Regions from separate parts of the Denitratisoma sp. agr-D3 genome, predicted to be linked through region 2. Evidence: predicted binding sites of a transcription regulator. Region 2 holds the regulator's gene; each other region holds the start of a gene.
What was found. The regulator sigma-54, encoded in region 2, starts transcription at its own class of promoters, with help from an activator protein. The targets are predictions, from matches to a motif close to TGGCACNNTTCCTGCT.

Region 1 (4,277 bases), on a different contig from region 2:
GGAAGGCGAAACTCGGCTCCCCCAAGCCCGATCAATCCGCCCAGACTGCCAATCAGCGAGCCAGAAAAAAAACCGGCTGTTAAACGCTTCTTCACCATTCAATCCCAGCAGGTTTCCGAGACTCCTTCGGAGTCCCGGAATTGAATCCACCCAATTACTTGCTCAGTGCGTAACCGTAGCCTTCGATCACCTTGAGGACGAAGGGGCTCTTCAGATACTTGAGCAAAGCGGCGGCGGCGGGCTTGTCCTTACCCTTGTCCAGCAGCACGGCGTCCTGACGGATCTGGGTGTAGTACTTCTCGGGCACCACCCAGACGGAGCCGGACTTGAGCTTGCCGGTTTCATCCACCACCTGGGCCAGGGCCACGAAGCCGATCAACGCGTTGCCGGTAGCGATGAACTGGTAGGCCTGGCCGATGTTCTCAGCCTGGACGATCTTGGGCGCAATCCCATCATAGAGCCCCAGGTTCTTCAGGGTTTCGACGCCAGCAGCGCCATAGGGCGCCAACTTGGGATTGGCGATGGAAAGATGATCGAAGCCACCGCCCTTGAGCACCTCGCCCTTGGCATCCACCACGGCGGGCTTGGCGGACCACAGCACCAGCTTGCCGATGGCGTAGGTGAAGTGGCTGCCCTTCACCGCCAGGCCTTCCTGTTCCATCTTGATGGGGGTTTCATCGTCGGCCGCTACCAAGACCTCAAACGGGGCACCCGCCTTGATCTGGGAATAGAACTTGCCGGTGGAACCGAAGGACAGGGCCACCTTGTGGCCACTGGACTTCTCGAACTCGGCAACGATCTTCTTCATCGGCTCGGTGAAGTTGGCGGCCACGGCCACGGACAATTCGTCGGCATGGACGGAGGCCGCGCCCAAGGCGAACCCCGCCACGAGAAGACGGGACAACAGACGCGAAAGGGAACAGGGAAGCAACTTCATGGGAATCTCCTTTTAAGGACTTGGCGAATAGGTCAATTGAAAACGGCAAGAATCACGTTGGACGCCTTGAACACCGCGCAGGCCGGCTTACCTATCGCCAAGGCCAGGTTGTCCACGCTGTCGTGAGTGACAATGGCCGTGACGTTGCGGCCACCAGGCAGGGCGACGATCACCTCGGAACTCACCGGCCCTTCATGGATGCGGGCGATCTCGCCCCACAAGTGGTTACGCGCCGTGGTGCGGACATTGGGCTCCGTCAGCAAAATGACCGATGAGGCCTTCACGAAGGCATAAACCTCCTGGCCGATGGTTAATTCCAGCGCCTCAGCACTTTCCCGAGTAATGATGGCGACGATTTCGGTAGCCTCATCAAGACGGATGCCCACCTCGAAACTCACCTCGCCTTCCCGCAATGCGGTGACCGTGCCGACAAATTGGTTGCGGGCACTGGTTTTCATGGACATCCGGCGCAACATGGACTGGAACTGGCGCACATCGCCGGCACCGCCTTCCCCCATGCGCTGGGCAAGGCGATCCAGGGCCGCCTGGTATTCCTGCTCCACGGCACGGTACATGGCCACCAAGCGCCTTCCGTAGTCGGTCAGATTGGTGCCCCCGCCATGCTTGCCGCCGACGGAACGTTCCACCAGCGGCTCGTCCGCCAGATTGTTCATGGCATCCACCGCATCCCAAGCTGCCTTGTAGGACAGCGGCACGGCTTTCGCCGCCTGGGAAATGGAACCGTAACGCTCGATGGACTCCAGTAGCTTGATCCGGGTATCGCCAAGAAAGGCACCGAACTCGGTATCCACGGTGAGCTTTCCGACAAGTTTGTGCTGAACAGGACGACGGGCTGCCATAATCAACCTATATAAATTGCTACATAACGAATATTGCCACACTCCCAGCAAAAGACGGGCCACAAAAAAGCAGGCGCTATGGTTGATGCGACACAGAAGAAGCCCGTAAAGTGAGGCCGTCATTCCCACGTTCCACCCACTTATAGGAGTTGCCCTCGATGAAAATCAGCGCCCGCAATGTCTTTAACGGCAAGATCGATGCCGTCAAACCCGGTGCCGTCAATAGTGAAATAGACCTCTCCATCGGCGGCGGCGACAAATTGGTCGCCGTGGTCACCAACGAGAGCGTGAAGACACTGGGCTTGGCGGCCGGTAAGCCCGTCACCGCACTGGTGAAAGCCTCCTCCATCCTGGTCTTGACCGATGGCGCCGGCACCAAGCTTTCCGCCCGTAATTGCCTGCCCGGCACCATCAAGAAGATCACCAACGGCCCCGTCAGTGCCGAGGTGGCCATCGCCCTGAACGGGGGAGCCGTGGTACATGCCACCATCACCCACGATGCCGTCGTGGAGCTAGGCCTCAAGGAAGGGGCTTCCGCCACCGCCGTATTCAAAGCCTCCGCCGTCATCCTTGGCGTTCCCGCCTAACGGCACGAAGTAATAGCGCTTTCAGGAAGGGGGGACCTCCCCCTTTCCCACATCTATAGCCTGAGCAACATAACGACTCAGCCCCATCACCTCCACCGCCTAACCATCCTCAGCAGCCCCTCCTTCGTAGACCAGCAACCGAGAACTTCTCACTTAGCGCTGTATAGTTAACAACATAACTATTGTAGAAAACAAAACAATACGGCACCTGCAAGAACTGACAAAGACAACATTAACACTTAATAAACAGTTGGTTAAAAAGAAATAGCACGGATACCCAACTCCCGTCTCACCTGGCACGCCTATCGCTATATACATTTATATATTTTGATAACTACCCAGGACAATCTCCAGAAAGGAAAGCGCCATGCACCAGAGCAATCACCGCCATTTCCTCAACGTCCAGGGCCTTCCTGAAACCGTCCGACTCAGGGGTGATGGGGCAAAGGGATCCGCCATCATGACCACGCAATCCCCTGGCTCCCTGTGCCACGAGGTGCAAAGAACATCGCCAGGACAGGAGGAGGCATCCACTCCTGAAACGAGGCTACAACCCGATCCCCGGCTTTTCCGCGAAGCAGGCGCCCCACTGTTGCGCCGCCTGGTACGCCGTCATCACGAGCGACTGCGGCTCACCTATCTCGGCCACGCCTTTCCGGACCAGGACAAGGATTTCCAGACCTATGTCGACGCCATCGCCGACAACACCATTGCCGCCTGCGGCGGCCCTGCCCGTGCCCTCCGTAAAGCCACTGCCGACAAAGCGCCGCGTACGGAAGTTCCAATTTGGCTGACGGCCAAAGATCGCGCCATCTGGCTGGCGGAGCTTTGGCAAGCCATGGCCGACGTACGCTTCCCTGCCGACCTGCGCCAGGACTACTGGGACTGGGCCGAAGCTTTTTCCCTCCACATGATCCGACACCCCGACGAACAGGAAACCTGCGCCCGCTATCCCTATGCCGGCGCAGGCATCGCCCTGGCGCGACACATGAGCCCTGTTCCCGCCGTCTTCAAAGCCCTTTGACGAGCCCAACATGAATACGCTGACACCCCATCAACTGGCCGCCCTGGCCCTCGGCCCCAAGAACCATGAGCAATACCCCTGGCAGGAAGGCTTGCCGAAGGAATGGCGCGACATGACCAGTGAGCCGCTCTACTTCCGCCACTACCAGGAATACGAAATCAGCGCGGAACGCAGCGTGGGCTATGACGAAGACGACAGCCCCTGCTTTTGCTCCCATCGTTTCCAACTGAGCGACCTTCGCTCCGAAGACGGCGAGGAACTCTATGAGGAGACCACCTACGCCGAATCCCTCACCGCCTGGCGACTACGGGATAGCCGCTGGCTGATTCACCGCATCGTCCTTTGCCACGAGGACTGCCGCACCGTGCGCGGTTTTTACAGCTTCAGCGAAACCATGCCGCGCTGAACCTCGCCCGGCGGTCGGCACTTGCCGGCGCCGCCAAGACATAACGCCCACGACTCGAGCTTGATTGCTTGCGGTGCCCTCACGCCCGTAGTCCGACGACTTTGACGAACCATCTCTTCTCGCCTTCAACTCTCAAGGAGCCTTGCCATGACCCACCGATTGATCCTGCCAACACTGGGACGACAGCGAATCCTGCCCTGCCTGATCGCCGCATTCTGTACCGCGGCATCTGCCCACGCTGCCGAAGACGTATTCACGCTAGGCACCGTCAATGTCGTCAGCAACGCGATCGACCAAGGCGGTGATGCCAGCATCGACCGGGAACAATTGGAATCCTTCGGCAAGGAAACCGTCAGCACTGCCCTGTCCCTCCTTCCCGGCACCAGTGTTAGCCACAATGCCCGCAACGAGGACATCGCCTACCTGCGGGGTTTCGACTCACGCCAGGTGCCCCTCTACATCG
Region 2 (4,277 bases):
CTCGGAGGCGGCCAGGGCGTTGACGCTGCCGAGGGCGAGGGTGGCGGTGATCAGGGCGAGGGCGATTTTCTTCATGGATGCGTCTCCTTCAGTGGTTGAGTGGAACGGCAATCGTGAAAACCGGGGCGGCTGGCGGGCAGCCTAGTTCATGTCACCCGCCAGGGCCTTGTGCTGGCGGTCGAGGAATTCCTGCATGCAGTCGATGCCGCGCAGCTTGAGGATGGTCGAACGCACGGCGGTTTCCACCAGCACCGCCAGGTTGCGGCCGGCGGCGACGGGGATGGTGACCTTGCGCACCGGCACGCCGAGCACCGTTTCCGTCTGGGCATCCAGCGGCAGCCGCGCCGCCTGGGGCACGCCGGGCTGGGGCTTTTGCAGGTAGCAGATCAGGCGCAGGCGCATCTTGCGCCGGCAGGCGGTTTCGCCGAACACGGTGCGGATGTTGAGCAAACCCAGGCCGCGCACTTCGATGAAGTCCTGCAACAGTTCGGGGCAGCGGCCTTCCAGCACATCGGGAGGGATGCGCGAGACTTCCACCACGTCGTCGGCCACCAGGCCGTGGCCCCGGGTCAGCAGTTCCAGGGCCAGCTCGCTCTTGCCCACGCCGGAGTCGCCGGTGAGCAGAACGCCCAGGCCCAGCACGTCCATGAACACGCCGTGCAGGGCGATGGTTTCGGCGAAGACCCGGGACAGGTGCAGGCGCAGCACGTCGATCACCACGGCGGCGGACTGGGGCGACACCAGCAGCGGAGTGTTGGTGGCTTCACATTCCTGGCGCAGCACGTCGGGCACGCCGCAGTTGTCGGCGACGATGACGGCGGGGCAGGGGGCCTGCATGATTTCGTGGATCTGGTGGCGCAGCTTGTCTTCCGGCTGCTTGGCCGCCCAGACCAGTTCGGGGATGCCGAACACCTGGATGCGCTCCGGGTGGATCAGGTTCAAGTGGCCGACGATGTCCGCCGGGGAAATGTCGTCCCGGGGCGTGGCGATGCTGCGGCCGATGTCGCCGCAGATGTGGCTCAGGGTGAGGAATTCGCCCTGGGCCGCGTAGAGGTCGGCGACCGTCAGCTTGCGTGCCATTGCTGGAACAGGCCGTGCAGGGCCGCGTTGTCGGGGGCGGAGAGCAGGCCTTCGCGGAAGGCCTTGTCGGAAAACATCTGGGCCAGTTCGGACAGCAGTTGCAAATGCTTTTCCGTGGCCGCCTCGGGTACCAGGAGGACGAACATCAGGTTCACCGGCTGGCCGTCGGGAGCCTCGTAGGGTACCGGCGCCGCCAGGCGCAGGAAGGCGCCGCGGGCTTCCTTGAGGCCCTTGATGCGACCGTGGGGAATGGCGATGCCCTGGCCGAGGCCGGTGGAGCCGAGTTTTTCCCGGTCGAACAGGGCGTCGTAAACCGTGGCGCGGGCGATGCCGTGGTTGTTCTCGAACAGCAGGCCGGCCTGTTCGAATGCCCTTTTTTTGCTGCTGGCTTCCAGGTCCGCCACGACATTGTCGAGGGGCAGGATTTTGGCGATCTGATTCATGGGTGGATGGACAACCCCTGAAGAACCCCGCCGTGGCGGGACGGATCGGGAATGCCGGCGATCCGGGGGGACTTCGGCATTCCCGGGCAGGGCCGGCTTATTCGGCGGGATTGGCGGCGCCGGTGGCGCGCTTGTCGTGGTTGTGGTCGGTGACCTTTTCCTTGTGCTTGACCACTTGCCGGTCCAGCTTGTCCACCATCGCGTCGATGGAGGCGTAGAGGTTCTCGCCCACGGCGTCGGCGTGGATGTCCTTGCCCTTCACGTGCAGGGTGATTTCAGCCTTCTGCTTGGTCTTGTCCACGGAGAGAATGACGTGGGTGCTGGTGACGTGGTCGAAGTGGCGGATGACCTTTTCCACTTTGCCGCTAACGTATTCACGGATCGCGGGGGTGACTTCCACATGATGACCGGTGATGTTGAGATTCATGATGCCTCCTTCTCTCTTTAGATAGTCTTTCTGAGGTTGACCGGCGGTATGTTCAAGGACTCGCGGTACTTGGCGACGGTCCGCCGCGCCACCACGATACCCTGTTCACCGAGGATTTCTGCAATTCGCGCATCGGAAAGGGGTTTTTGCCCGTCCTCGGCCCCGACCAGCTGCTTGATCAGGGCGCGGATGGCGGTGCTCGATGCGGCGCCGCCGGTGTCGGTGGACACGTGACTGCCGAAAAAGTATTTGAGTTCGTACACGCCCCGGGGGCTGGCAAGGTACTTTTGCGTGGTGACCCGGGAGATGGTGGACTCGTGCAGGCCCAGGGTGTCGGCGATCTCGCGCAGGGTGAGGGGACGCATCGCCACCTCGCCGTGGTCGAAGAAGGCCCGCTGCCGGTCCACGATGGCCTGGCTGACCCGGAGGATGGTGTCGAAGCGTTGCTGCACGTTCTTGATCAGCCACTTGGCTTCCTGCAACTGGCCGGACAGGCCGGAGGAGGCGCTGCCCCGGTTCTGCCGCAGCAGCTCGGCGTAGAGCCGGTTGATGCGCAGGCGCGGCATGGCGTCGGAGTTCAGGTTGGCGGTCCAGCGTCCCCGGTATTTGCGCACCATCACGTCGGGGGTGACGTAGCGGGTGTCCAGGGCCGCGTACTGGGCGCCGGGACGGGGGTTGAGGCCCTTGATCATGTTCTGGGCGTCGCGCAGGGCGTCGTCGTTGCAACCCAGGGCCTTCTTGATGCGGGCGAAGTCGCGGGCCGCCAGTTGCTCCAGGTGGCCGGCGACGATGGCCGTGGCCAGTTCATGCACCGGCGTCTTGGGCATCACGGCCAATTGCAGCAGCAGGCATTCGCGCGGGCTGCGGGCGCCGACGCCGGTGGGGTCGAAATTCTGCACGTGACGCAGGGCGATCTGGAGTTCCTCCAGCAGCTCCTCCGGGTCATCCCCCAGTTCCTCCGGCAATACGTCCACCAGCTCTTCCAAGGGTTGGGCCAGGTAGCCGTCGTCGTCCAGGGCTTCGATCAGGAAGGCCACCAGGGCGCGGTCCCGGGGCGGCAGTTGGGTCATGGCCAGCTGGGTCAGCAGGTGGTCGCCGAGGCTGGTGGCGGCCGCCTGGATTTCACCGGCATCGGTGTCGTTGTCGTCGTTGGGGTCGCGGTTGCTGTTGCCGCTGCCCGGGGTGCCGAAGTCGTTGCCCCAGCTCAGTTCATCGTTGTTGTCGCTGGCCGGGGTGGTTTCGCTCTCGGCCGGCGTGGTGACGGTTTGCGGGGTTTGCAAGGCGTCGCCACCGGGGGTGTAGCTGCTCATGTCGCTGGCGGGCTCATCCCGTTCCAACAGGGGATTGTCCTGGAGGAACTGCTCGATTTCCTGGTTGAGCTCCAAGGTGGATAGTTGCAGCAGCTTGATGGACTGCTGCAACTGGGGCGTGAGCGCCAGGTGTTGGGAAACTCTGAGCTGAAGCGATTGTTTCATCGTTGTGCTGCCGCCGGGCCCTGGGCCCTACATGCGGAAATTTTCTCCGAGATAGACACGGCGTACGTTTTCATTATGAATGATTTCCTCCGGCGTGCCCGAAGTCAGCACCTCGCCCTCGTTGATGATGGTGGCGCGGTCGCAGATGCCCAGGGTTTCCCGCACGTTGTGGTCGGTGATCAGCACGCCGATGTTGCGCGCCTTGAGGAAGCCGATGATCTTTTGAATATCCAGCACGGCGATGGGGTCAACGCCGGCAAAGGGTTCGTCCAGCAGGATGAAGCGGGGACTGGTGGCCAGGGCCCGGGCGATTTCCACCCGGCGCCGTTCGCCACCGGAAAGGGCGATGGCCGGACTGTCCTTGATGTGGGAGATGTGCAGTTCTTGCAGCAGTTCGTCCAGGTGGCCCTCGATCTGCTGGGGCGTGAGATTTTGCAATTCGAGCACGGCGCGGATGTTCTCGGCCACGGTGAGGCGGCGGAACACCGAGTTCTCCTGGGGCAGGTAGGACAGGCCCAGGTGGGCGCGGCGGTGGATCGGCATGTGGGTCAGCCGGTCGCGGGCGCCCGGGCTTTCCAGGCCAATCTCGCCGCCGTCGGCGGAAACCAGGCCGACGATCATGTAGAAACAGGTGGTCTTGCCGGCGCCGTTGGGGCCCAGCAGGCCCACCACTTCGCCGCTGCCCACGTCGAAGGACACGTCCTTGACCACGGTGCGGGACTTGTATTTCTTGCGCAGGTTGCTGGCGGAAAGCCGGACCGGCGGCAGGGTGGAGGTGTCGCTCAACATGCGTCCAGTTCCTTCAACACGCGGCGGATGACGTCCGTGGCAAAGCCCCGGGACTGGAGGAAG
Region 3 (4,277 bases), on a different contig from region 2:
GGGTGTTCTGTTCGATGCGGGACTTTTGCAGGTCCACGTTCTGCAAGTCGTCGAGACGGATGCGGTGGGGCCGGTGCACCGCTTCCAGCCAGCCATGGCCCTGGCGCTTGCGCCACAGATAGGCCGGCGCCGACCAGTCGGTGGCGGCGGGGGCGGGGGGCAACAGCAGTTCGAGCCGGTCCAGCAGGGGCATGGCCCGGGCAAGGAAGTGGTCAAGATTGGCGGTCATGGTCTTGCGTGCTTTCGTCGGGGGTTGGGGTGGACGCTTCGTCGGCGTCGGCTTCCTTGGGCCAGACCCGCCACAGGATGAACAGCAACAGGACAGGCACGCCCAATTCGAGGAGGATGGCCCACATGGGATAATTCCTTTTTGTCAGCCGACGACTCTAGCAGATCATGTCCCGTTCCTCCGCCCTTCTCCCCGTGTTGTTGTCCACCCTGCTGCTGGCCGCCTGTTCCGGCCTGGCGCCCAAGGTCGCGCCCAGCCCGACCGAAGCGGCCCCGCCGGCGGCGGAAAAGCCCTTGCAGGAAGCCCAATGGCGCGACCTGCCGGGCTGGGAAGACGCCAGCCAGGACGACCTGCTGCCGGTGTTCGAGGGCTTTCTTTCCGCCTGCGGCAGCCTCGCGCGCCAGGACACTTGGCGCGCCGCCTGCGCCGCCGCCCGCGTCGCCGACCGGGGCAGCCTCAAGCCCTGGTTCGAAGCCGCCTTCCAGCCCTGGCAACTGGTCAATCCTGACGGCAGCCGTACGGGCCTGGTCACCGGCTATTACGAACCCGTGGTGAAGGGCAGCCGGCACAAGACCAAGGTGGCCGAGGTGCCGGTGTTCGGCGCCCCCGCCGACCTGATCGTGGTGGACCTGGCCAGCCTTTATCCCGAACTCAAGTCCATGCGCCTGCGGGGCCGCATCGAGGGGCGCAAGCTGGTGCCCTACTATTCCCGTGCCGAATGGGCGCAACAGGAAGCCAAGCGGGAAAAGGACGCCCTGCTCTGGGTGGAGGACCCCATCGACTTCTTCTTCCTGCAAATCCAGGGTTCGGGCCAGGTGCAACTGGACGACGGCAGCCGCACCCGCATCGGCTACGCCGACCAGAACGGCCACCCCTATCGTTCCATCGGCAAGTGGCTGATCGACCAGGGCGAACTCAAGCCCGAGCAGGCCTCGATGCAGGGCATCCGCAACTGGGTGAAGACCCATCCCCTGCGCATGCAGGAACTGCTCAACGCCAACCCCAGCGTGGTCTTCTTCCGCGAACTGCCGGTGGAAGGCAGCGGCCCCCCGGGTGCCATGGGCCTGCCCATGATTCCCGAACGCAGTATCGCCGTGGACCCCAAGACCACGCCCCTGGGCGCCCCGGTCTGGCTCGCCACCACCCGCCCCCTGTCGGACACCCCCATGAACCGGCTGGTACTGGCCATGGATACCGGCGGCGCCATTCGCGGCCCGGTGCGGGCGGACTTTTACTGGGGCAGCGGCAACGAGGCCGGGGACAACGCCGGCCGCACCCGGCAGCGGGGCCAGATGTGGATTTTGATGCCCCGGAGCTACGCACCAAAATAAACAATCGACATGACAAGGCACCCTAAAGGTGCCTTTATTTTTCATGTTCGCACTTTATTTGTGCCAACCACCCACAACAAGGCTAACTAAGTTATTGATTTACATAGGACATAAAAATGGCCCATTTGTTGCTCCTATGCGCACTCTCTTTGTGCACGGAGCCCCAAATTGGAGAATCTAAAGACCCCATCCGACGTTTTGTTCATTCTGCTCGGCGCCATCATGATCCTGGCTATGCATGCCGGGTTCGCCTTTCTGGAACTGGGCACCGTCCGCAAGAAGAACCAGGTGAACGCCTTGGTCAAGATCCTCAGCGACTTCGCCGTGTCCACCCTGGCCTATTTCTTCATCGGCTACGGCGTGGCCTACGGCACCCACTTTTTTGTCGGCGCCGACGTCCTCACCCAGGGCAACGGCTTTGAGCTGACCAAGTTCTTCTTCCTGCTCACCTTCGCCGCCGCCATTCCCGCCATCGTCTCCGGCGGCATCGCCGAGCGGGCCAAGTTCAATCCGCAAATGGCCGCCACCTTCCTGCTGGTGGGCTTCGTCTATCCCTTCTTCGAGGGCATTGCCTGGAACAACGCCTACGGCATCCAGGACTGGCTGCTGGCCACCTTCGGCGCCAACTTCCACGACTTTGCCGGTTCCGTGGTGGTCCATGCCGTGGGCGGCTGGATCGGCCTCGCCGCCGTGCTGCACCTGGGCGCCCGTCAGGGCCGCTACCACAAGGATGGCGGCATCGCCGGCGCCCATCCGCCCTCCAGCATTCCCTTCCTCGCCCTGGGCGCCTGGATACTCATCGTCGGCTGGTTCGGCTTCAACGTCATGAGCGCCCAGACCCTGGACAAGATTTCCGGCCTGGTAGCCATGAACTCCCTGATGGCCATGGTCGGCGGCACCCTGGTGGCCCTGGCCGCCGGCAAGAACGACCCCGGCTTCGTCCATAACGGCCCCCTGGCCGGCCTGGTGGCCGTCTGCGCCGGCTCGGACATCATGCATCCGCTGGGTGCCCTGGTGGTGGGCGCCGCGGCCGGCGGCCTCTTCGTCTGGATGTTCACCCTGACCCAGAACCGCTGGAAGATCGACGACGTGCTCGGCGTCTGGCCCCTGCACGGCCTCTGCGGCGCCTGGGGCGGCATCGCCGCCGGCCTCTTCGGCCAACACGCCCTGGGCGGCCTCGGCGGCGTCAGCTTCATGGCCCAACTGGTCGGCACCCTGCTCGGCATCACCACCGCCTTCGTCGGCGGCTACCTCGTCTACGGCCTGCTGAAGAAAACCGTCGGCATCCGCCTCGACCAGGAAGAGGAATACGAAGGCGCCGACCTGAGCATCCACAAGATCAGCGCCACGCCGGAACGGGAGAGTCTCTGGTAATACGGTGGACGCACATCTACCCATAAAAAAGCCCGGCAGTGCCGGGCTTTTTTATGGGTAGAGCACCGTTCGGCCTCGTTTCTTTGACAGGCTGACGATAGCTATCAGGGGGTACTCTTTATCCATCGATACAGACTAATCGGGACTTTTGCATGGACATTGTGCGCAACATCCAGGAATTCAATACTGGCCGCGACCCGGAGCGGCTGGCCATGAAATACCGCAACATGCGTAGCAACCCCTTCGTTTTCCTCCGGGCTACCTGTCATCTCTTCTATGGCCGACTACCCAGTAGCCGTCTGTTCGAGCGGGCCCCAAGCGCCTGGGTCTGCGGCGACCTGCACTTGGAAAATTTCGGTAGCTACAAAGGCGATAACCGCCTGGTCTATTTCGACGTGAACGACTTCGACGAAGCAGCGCTGGCCCCGGTGACGTGGGAACTGGTGCGCTTCCTCAGCAGCATCCTGGTGGGCGCGAAGAGCCTCAAGGTGGCACCGCCGGAAGCCTTGGCCCTGTGCCACACGTTTGTGGACCACTACGCGGCTGCCCTGGCTCTGGGCAAGGCCCGTTGGGTGGAAAAGGAAACCGCGGAAGGCATGATCGGGCAACTACTCGACAGCGTACAGCGACGCCCCCGCCCCCTCTTCCTCGATAGTCGCACTGAGAAAATCGGCAAGAAGCGCCGCATTCGCATCGATGGCCGCAAGGCCCTGGCCGTGACTGACAAGCAACGCAAAAAGGTAGCGGACCTGATCAGCGAGTTCGCCGCCACGCAGGACAATCCTCGCTTCTACAAAGTGCTGGACGTGGCCCGCCGCATTGCCGGCACCGGTAGCTTGGGGGTGGACCGCTACATTGTGTTGGTGGAAGGCAAGGGCTCTCCCGACAGGAACTATCTGCTGGACCTCAAGGCTGCCTCGCCTTCGTCCCTTTCGCCTCACTTAAAAATCAAACAGCCTTTTTGGCAGGATGAGGCCCACCGGGTGGCAGCTATCCAGCGTCGCTTTCAGGCCGTGTCCATGGCCTTCCTACAACCAGTCACCCTAGCCCGCAAATCCTACGTGTTGCGGGGACTGCTGCCCTCGGAAGACCGGGTCGCCCTGAATGCATGGAAGAAGCGACTGCGCCGCCTGGAGAATGTCATGGCCACCATGGGCGAGATCGTCGCCTGGGACCAACTGCGCAGTAGCGGTCGAGATGGTTCAGCCATCGCCGACGAACTGATCGACTTCGGCGAGCAAAACAAATGGCGAAGCAGCTTGATTGACGCAGCACGCCATTGCGCCGATCAAGTCGAAAAGGATTGGGCGGCCTACAGCAGCGCTTACGACGATGGTTTTTTT

Region 1: a site for sigma-54 is predicted at 1,844-1,859, ahead of ACYQ2U_RS12215 (TOBE domain-containing protein). Genes of this name have one in related genera too.
Region 3: a site for sigma-54 is predicted at 1,678-1,693, ahead of ACYQ2U_RS07175 (ammonium transporter). Genes of this name have one in related genera too.

Annotation. Positions count from the first base shown of each region.
Region 1 is NZ_BAAGIA010000004.1:81,412-85,688, reverse strand. It holds gene ACYQ2U_RS12225 (sulfite exporter TauE/SafE family protein) at 1-98, opposite strand, end outside; gene modA (molybdate ABC transporter substrate-binding protein) at 155-937, opposite strand; gene ACYQ2U_RS12215 (TOBE domain-containing protein) at 970-1,749, opposite strand; gene ACYQ2U_RS12210 (TOBE domain-containing protein) at 1,956-2,384, shown strand; gene ACYQ2U_RS12205 (globin family protein) at 2,845-3,408, shown strand; gene ACYQ2U_RS12200 (hypothetical protein) at 3,419-3,814, shown strand; gene ACYQ2U_RS12195 (TonB-dependent receptor plug domain-containing protein) at 3,962-4,277, shown strand, end outside.
Region 2 is NZ_BAAGIA010000001.1:238,922-243,198, forward strand. It holds gene ACYQ2U_RS01095 (PsiF family protein) at 1-75, opposite strand, end outside; gene hprK (HPr(Ser) kinase/phosphatase) at 142-1,080, opposite strand; gene ptsN (PTS IIA-like nitrogen regulatory protein PtsN) at 1,065-1,523, opposite strand; gene hpf (ribosome hibernation-promoting factor, HPF/YfiA family) at 1,621-1,950, opposite strand; gene ACYQ2U_RS01115 (RNA polymerase factor sigma-54) at 1,968-3,425, opposite strand; gene lptB (LPS export ABC transporter ATP-binding protein) at 3,453-4,214, opposite strand; gene recX (recombination regulator RecX) at 4,208-4,277, opposite strand, start outside.
Region 3 is NZ_BAAGIA010000002.1:459,797-464,073, reverse strand. It holds gene ACYQ2U_RS07190 (ATP-binding protein) at 1-229, opposite strand, end outside; gene ACYQ2U_RS07185 (hypothetical protein) at 213-356, opposite strand; gene mltA (murein transglycosylase A) at 397-1,560, shown strand; gene ACYQ2U_RS07175 (ammonium transporter) at 1,729-2,934, shown strand; gene ACYQ2U_RS07170 (DUF2252 domain-containing protein) at 3,087-4,277, shown strand, end outside.